2 linked regions of the Methanothermobacter thermautotrophicus str. Delta H genome follow. The protein of the gene in region 2 binds, or shares a complex with, the protein of the main gene of each other region. Links are inferred from orthologs where the notes say so. Each region holds a gene or a part of one and is shown on either strand. Other genes may lie near its edges. The genes, in order: fwdF and hdrA.

What was found.
Region 1: the proteins of hdrA (region 2) and fwdF are in contact, whole or in part, in a cryo-EM structure (PDB 7BKB), measured with the Methanospirillum hungatei proteins. The link is inferred for Methanothermobacter thermautotrophicus str. Delta H from one-to-one orthologs. Residues at the interface, in WP_011448822.1 of Methanospirillum hungatei: Ala269, Val270, Pro272, Val273, Ile274, Lys275, Pro276, Met281, Gly282, Met283, Ala284, Pro285, Asp306, Ser307, Cys308, Val309, Lys310, Cys311, Leu313, Phe349, Pro350, Ile351, Glu352, Tyr359, Lys360, Asp363, Val365, Ile366, Asn367, Glu370; in WP_011448819.1 of Methanospirillum hungatei: Ser2, Thr3, Leu4, Phe5, Pro6, Lys7, Tyr8, Gln21, Leu23, Leu24, Gln25, Gln26, Asn28, Pro48, Glu49, Thr76, Cys78, Ser79, Tyr80, Cys81, Pro104, Ile105, Lys108, Glu109, Gly110, Thr353, Leu355.

Annotation. Positions count from the first base shown.
Region 1 is NC_000916.1:1,420,083-1,423,366, reverse strand. What follows is about bases 215-3,167. They hold fwdF (tungsten-dependent formylmethanofuran dehydrogenase subunit FwdF), read right to left. Parts: upstream 2,240-3,167; coding sequence 1,190-2,239; downstream 215-1,189. Other genes in these bases: fdhF (formate dehydrogenase subunit alpha), read right to left, coding at 2,789-3,167; MTH_RS07430 (helix-turn-helix domain-containing protein), read right to left, coding at 2,217-2,693; MTH_RS07440 (4Fe-4S binding protein), read right to left, coding at 927-1,175; fwdD (tungsten-dependent formylmethanofuran dehydrogenase subunit FwdD), read right to left, coding at 538-930; fwdA (tungsten-dependent formylmethanofuran dehydrogenase subunit FwdA), read right to left, coding at 215-517. In the rest of the region: more of fwdA, read right to left, coding at 1-214; more of fdhF, read right to left, coding at 3,168-3,284.
Region 2 is NC_000916.1:1,246,369-1,249,693, reverse strand. Bases 56-3,049 are described here. They hold hdrA (H(2):CoB-CoM heterodisulfide ferredoxin reductase subunit HdrA), read left to right. Parts: upstream 56-559; coding sequence 560-2,539; downstream 2,540-3,049. Other genes in these bases: glyA (serine hydroxymethyltransferase), read left to right, coding at 2,722-3,049; MTH_RS06610 (AEC family transporter), read left to right, coding at 56-378. Outside these bases: more of MTH_RS06610, read left to right, coding at 1-55; more of glyA, read left to right, coding at 3,050-3,325. UniProt on the Methanocaldococcus jannaschii protein: Part of a complex that catalyzes the reversible reduction of CoM-S-S-CoB to the thiol-coenzymes H-S-CoM (coenzyme M) and H-S-CoB (coenzyme B).

The sequences.
Region 1 (3,284 bases), 170 kb from region 2 along the record:
TGGTGGCCCTGAGGAGCCATGATGCGTAGGCTGCACAGGCATCCACGTCGCCATCCTTCAGGTACTCCATCACGAACCAGTTGTTACCGAACAGTGGGTATGCTGCGTGGTCTATTATCGGTGTGTCGTGGAATTCCTCATGGGTGTGCCTTGCAAGCAGTGGTGGCATGGCTGCCTCCATTGCTGTGGTGTAACCCATCTGGGCGTACCTGTAACCTGTCATGAAGGTTGATGGTACTGAGAAACCGCTTCCGGCCCTTCCGGCCCTGAATTTTTCAGCGTCCCTGCGGCTGTCCTCTGGCCTGTACATCCTTCCCACGTTGACCTTTGCACCGGCTATGTGGGAGTGAGGGTCGACACCTCCTGGCATCACCATTTTTCCAGATGCATCAATGACCTTTGCGCTGTCACTGACGCTTTCAACTATTTTACCATCCTTGACGCAGATGTCCATCTTTTCTCCATCGACGTTGTTAAGAGGACAGTAAACAAATCCGTTTTTGATTATGTATTCCATTTGAATCCTCCCGCTGAGCTTTAGATCTGACCTACCTTACCGTAGACCTTCATGAGGGTTGGCATGTCAGGAACCTCTTCATCGGTGGGTATGATCTCCACCGGTATGTTCTTAAAGCTGGGTGTTGCTGTTGAATCAGTATCTGGCCTTATAACCCTGTTGGCCCAGGGCCCCATTGGTATGTAAACCATTCCCTCTGGGAGTGGCTCCTTAGCTTCAACAGCCTTTACAACGACATCCCCATATTCTGAGATGACCTTCACGTTGTCTCCTTCGCTTATTCCGAGCTGCTTCATCATGTCAGGGTTCATCTGAATTATGGCAGCTGCATCGACGTACATCTTAAGGTCCTTACCGGACTCTATAGCCTGTCCCTGCCAGATGGTCCTTCCTGTGTTTAGTATGACTCTCATTCTAATTCCTCCAGCCTGATTGCATCAACAGGGCAGCTTTCAACACATGTGCCGCACTTTCCACAGAGATCAGGGTTCTTTATGTTAACAACCCCGTCCTCAACTATCATGATGATCTCCACATCATCTGTTGGCCCCTTTCCACCTGCAACCTCGGGGCTTCTGAGGGCGTTCACTGGACATGCGATCACGCAGTTTCCACATCCATGGCAGAGTTCAGGGTATGCCTTAAGTCCTATTGCCATCTGATTACCTCCATTTATTTGAGTAATGATTCAAAGGCGTTCTTCCAGGCCTTTGATTTGATTGGAGTGGTATTTATCCTGCTCCTCTTAACCTCTATTGCGTCAACGGGACATGACCTCTCACATGCGCCGCAGTATATGCAGAACCTTTCGTCCTTGTAGAGCTTGGCTGGTTTTTCACCTGGTTTTTCTGGTTTAGGGAATGATAAAACGTTGCATGGGCATGCCATCACACAGGTTTCACAGGCCTGGCAGGTGTCCTCGTCGATTATGAGTTCTCCCTCGAAGGGCTTTGTCACCGTTGCAGCGTCAACAGGGCATATCTCCTGGCACCATCCACAGTTCACACAGAGTTCAGGGTCGATGTAGGAGGTTCCTGTGACCTCCGGGACCTTGATCTCGTATTCACCGTATGGGCATATCCTGCAGACCTGAGTTATGGCGTCAACAGGGCATATCCTCTTACATATACCGCAGTGGACACATTTATCCTCATCGACTCGTATGTCAGTCGCGACTGCTGGACTTGAGGAGGTCGGCACCTGGTGGTCTATCTCTATCGCATCAACCGGACACATCTCCTCACACATTCCACAGTAGATACAGGTTTCCTTGTCTATCTCGATCTCACCTGTTATGAGGTCCTTCCTTTCGGGCAGGTCCCTTGTTATGGTTATGGCATCCTGTGGACATGCTGTTTCACAGGCCTTGCACTGTATACATGTTTCATCATCTATCTCAGCTGATTTGATGATTTTTGGGTATTCTGCAAGTTCCTTTATTGATGTTCCGTCAATCTGAAGGTCCAGTGCCTGGAATGGGCAGATTGAGCTGCACATACCGCAGAGGACGCATTTGTTCTCATCGATGCATATCTTTGACTCGTCCTGTTCGGTTCTCACCATTGCGCCTGTCGGGTTGACTTCAATGGCGTTCACAGGACATATCTCACCGCAGAGTCCGCAAACAGCGCAGAGGCAATCCTGGAAGATTAACTTTCTGTTTTCTTCACCGGTTCGCTCCACGGTAATGTTCTTACCTTCAATTACTTCGGTTGTTTCCATCAAGTTCTACCTCCTTTATTTCTATAGAATCAGTTGGACACATATCAACACAGATGAGACACCCGCAGCACCATTCGGATTCTATATGTGCCTTGAGGTCTCTTAAACTTATGGCCTTCATAAGGCATGTGTCCACACATAGCCCGCACCCAATACATGAGTTCCTGACCTTTCCCTGGAATTTCTGCTTCTGGCATGTCCTTATGATGGTCCTTGTCATCTCTGTGTTCTGTGTAAGGGAGTGGGTGAGAAGAAGGAAGTCCCTTGGACACATCTCTGTTATTACCTTTGCAACCTCTATTGACCTCCAGGAGAGGTTCCTGCCGTTGAGGTAGTGAGAAACAGTTGATCTGTTCATGTTGAGAGCCTTAGCTATCTCTCTCTGTGAATGGCCCTGCTTTGTCAGATTTACAGCTGCTATGTATTTGAGTCCAGAAACTATATGTTTCGGCATAGGGTCACCATGTGTGTTAATCACACATTTAGCCGCCGTCCATATAATAATTTTCTACAAAAATCAAATAGAAAAATATATATATAGGTGTGTGGTTACTCCACAGGTCTTATGCTGACGGGTGTGAATTTCAGTTCAGGCATCCCTGATACCGGGTCACGATCTCCCCCTGTGAGGACATTCGCCGGGGTCTCTGCAAAGTGGAATGTCATGAAGACAACACCCTCCATGACATCCCCTGAAACCCTTGCCCTCACCTCCAGAGAGCCCCCCTCTGATTTCACGAGGACCGTGCCGCCATCCTCAACTCCGAGTTTTGCTGCATCCAGAGGGTTAATGAGAAGTTCCTCCCTGTCAGAGAATGAATCAAGTTCTGGCACGCGCCCTGTCATGGATCTTGTATGGTACTGGTAGAGATTGCGGCCGGTTACAAGGACCATCGGATACTCCTCTGATACCTCCCCTACATGATACCCTGGCAGTAAAAATGACGCCCTCCCTGTGGGTGTTGAGAATCTCTCAGAATGCAGGTACTGTGTGCCCCCATGCTCATAAGATGTGCAGGGCCACTGTATACCACCATCCTGAAGC
Region 2 (3,325 bases):
AACCTCTGGGGACTTCCCACAGGCATTGCCGGCACCATCCTCGGATACCTCTCAGGGGCGGCGGTTCCGCTCATAATGATATCCCTGGGCCTTACACTCAACTTCAGATTTTTAAGGCATTCGGTGGCCGATGCGACCCTTGTCAGTGGTCTCAGGCTCCTCATATCTCCACTCATGGCAGCCGGGATCTCCTATGTCCTTGCATTCAGGGGACTTAACTTCTCTGTCACGGTACTCGAGGCTTCAATGCCCTCTGCAATGCTTGCAGCGGTACTTGCAATTGAGAACGACCTGGACGTGGACCTTGTATCATCATGCATATTCATGAGTACAATCCTAAGTCTCGTGTCGTTACCCCTCTGGTCAGTTGTGCTCTAAAAAGTCACAGCAAAATACACACAGAATAAACATTTATTTAATATACCTGAAAAAAACTGAGGAAAGTGTAATAGTATATAAACCTTACTTAAAGTTTTTGATAGAAATATTTATTTAGCACTGTGGTATACCTTACATCAACTGACTATCATTGCTAGATACCCCTATGCAAGGTGATCTAATGGCAGAAGAAAAAAAAGAAGAAACAATGGAAGAACCAAGAATTGGTGTTTACGTCTGCCACTGCGGTGTAAACATCGGCGGTGTGGTTGACATAGAAGCTGTCAGGGACTACGCTGCAAAATTACCCAACGTTGTAGTTTCAAAGGACTACAAGTACTACTGTTCAGACCCAGGTCAGCTCGAGATACAGAAGGATATCAAGGAGCTCGGACTGAACAGGGTTGTTGTGGCTGCATGTTCCCCAAGGCTCCACGAACCAACCTTCAGGAGATGTGTTGAGGAAGCAGGACTCAACCAGTTCCTCTTCGAATTCGCAAACCTCAGGGAGCAGGACTCATGGGTGCACATGGACGACCCTGAGGGTGCAACAGAAAAGGCCAAGGACCTTGTGAGGATGGCCGTTGCCAAGGCAAGGCTCCTGGAACCTCTGGAGGCATCAAAGGTCAGTGTGGATGACAAGGCCCTCGTCATCGGTGGTGGGGTTGCAGGTATACAGACAGCCCTTGACCTTGCTGACATGGGATTCAAGACCTACATGGTTGAGAAGAGGCCAAGTATCTCAGGAAGGATGGGTCAGCTCGACAAGACATTCCCGACCCTCGACTGTTCAATGTGTATCCTCGCACCTAAGATGGTGGACGTCGGTAAACATGACAACATTGAACTCATAACCTACGCTGAGGTTAAGGAAGTTGACGGTTACATAGGTAACTTCAAGGTCAAAATCGAGAAGAAACCCAGATACATAGATGAAGATCTGTGTACCGGATGCGGTTCCTGTGTCGAAGTATGTCCGATTGAAATGCCAAACTACTTCGACGAGGGAATCGGTATGACCAAGGCGGTCTACATACCATTCCCACAGGCAGTTCCACTCTGCGCAACCATCGACAAGGACTACTGTATAGAGTGCATGCTCTGTGATGAGATCTGTGAGAGGGGAGCCGTTAAGCACGACCAGGAACCAGAGGAAATCGAAATCGAAGTGGGTACCATAATCGTGGCCACAGGATACGATGCCTACGACCCAACCGAGAAGCTCGAATACGGTTACGGCAGACATACAAACGTAATAACCGGTCTTGAACTTGAAAGGATGATCAACGCTTCAGGTCCAACCGATGGTAAGGTCATCAAACCATCAGACGGTGAAAAACCCAAGAGGGTTGCCTTCATACACTGTGTCGGTTCAAGGGACGAACAGATCGGAAAACCATACTGTTCCCGTGTCTGCTGCATGTACATAATGAAGAACGCACAGCTCATAAAGGACAAGATGCCTGATACCGAGGTCACACTCTACTACATGGACATAAGGGCATTCGGTAAAGGATTCGAGGAATTCTACAAACGTTCACAGGAGAAATACGGAATCAAGTTCATCAGGGGACGACCTGCTGAGATCCTCGAAAACCCTGACCTGACACTCACAGTGAGATCAGAGGACACACTCCTCGGTAAGGTCACAGAGTACGACTACGACATGGTTGTACTCGGTGTGGGACTTGTCCCACCAGAGGGCTCTGAGAAACTCAGACAGACCATAGGTCTATCCAAATCTGCAGACGGATTCCTGATGGAAGCTCACCCAAAACTCAGGCCGGTTGACACACTGACAGACGGTGTGTACCTTGCAGGTGTTGCTCAGGGTCCAAAGGACATTCCTGACGCTGTTGCACAGGCATCAGGTGCAGCTGCACGTGCAGCAATACCAATGGTTAAGGGTGAAGTGGAAATCGAGCCAATAGTCGCCGTGACAGACTCCGATGTCTGCGGTGGATGTGAGGTCTGCATAGAACTGTGTCCATTCGGTGCCATAAGCATAGAGGAAGGCCATGCAAACGTTAACGTGGCCCTCTGTAAGGGATGCGGAACATGTGTGGCAGCATGCCCATCAGGTGCCATGGACCAGCAGCACTTCAGGACCGAGCAGATCATGGCCCAGATCGAAGCTGCACTCAACGAACAGGCAAAATAGATGGGTTAACCCCATCAAATCCTTTATCCTTTTTCTAACTTACATAATACTCCGAGCAATCGGATTCGGAATCCCCCCAGCTATCAACACGCGTTTTTTATGTTGACATCGCAACTGGTAATGGAAGTTAACACCAATTTTATATTGTCATTGCAACTATTTTCCTATTGGAGATGATTTTCATGGTCAGCAATCAGGATTATACCGAGAAGATCAGACAGCTTATGAAGGACCATAACAGCTGGATGGAGTCAAGCATTAACCTCATAGCAAGTGAAAACATAACGAGTTCACGGGTGAAGGAGGCACTCCTCTCGGATCTATCCCACCGATATGCAGAGGGCCTCCCCGGTGAAAGACTCTATGAGGGATGCAGGTACATCGACGAGATTGAAGAGTTAACAATTGAACTTTCAAAGAGGCTCTTCAGGGCGGAACATGCGAACGTCCAGCCAACATCAGGTGTCGTGGCAAACCTCGCCTGTTTCTTCGCCACAGCAGAGGTGGGCGACCCCATAATGGCCATGGAGGTCCCCTACGGAGGACACATATCCCATGCCAGGGTCAGCGCAGCCGGTGTAAGGGGTTTCCAGATATACACACACCCCTTTGACTTTGAGAACATGAACATAGACGCCGATGCAATGAAGAAGAAGATACTGGAGGTTAAACCAAGGATAATACTCTTCGGCGGAAGCCTCTTCCTCTTCCCTCACCCTGTGGAGGAGGCTCTTGAGGCCGCCGAGGAGGTGGGGGCAAGGATAATGTACGATGGTGCCCACGTCC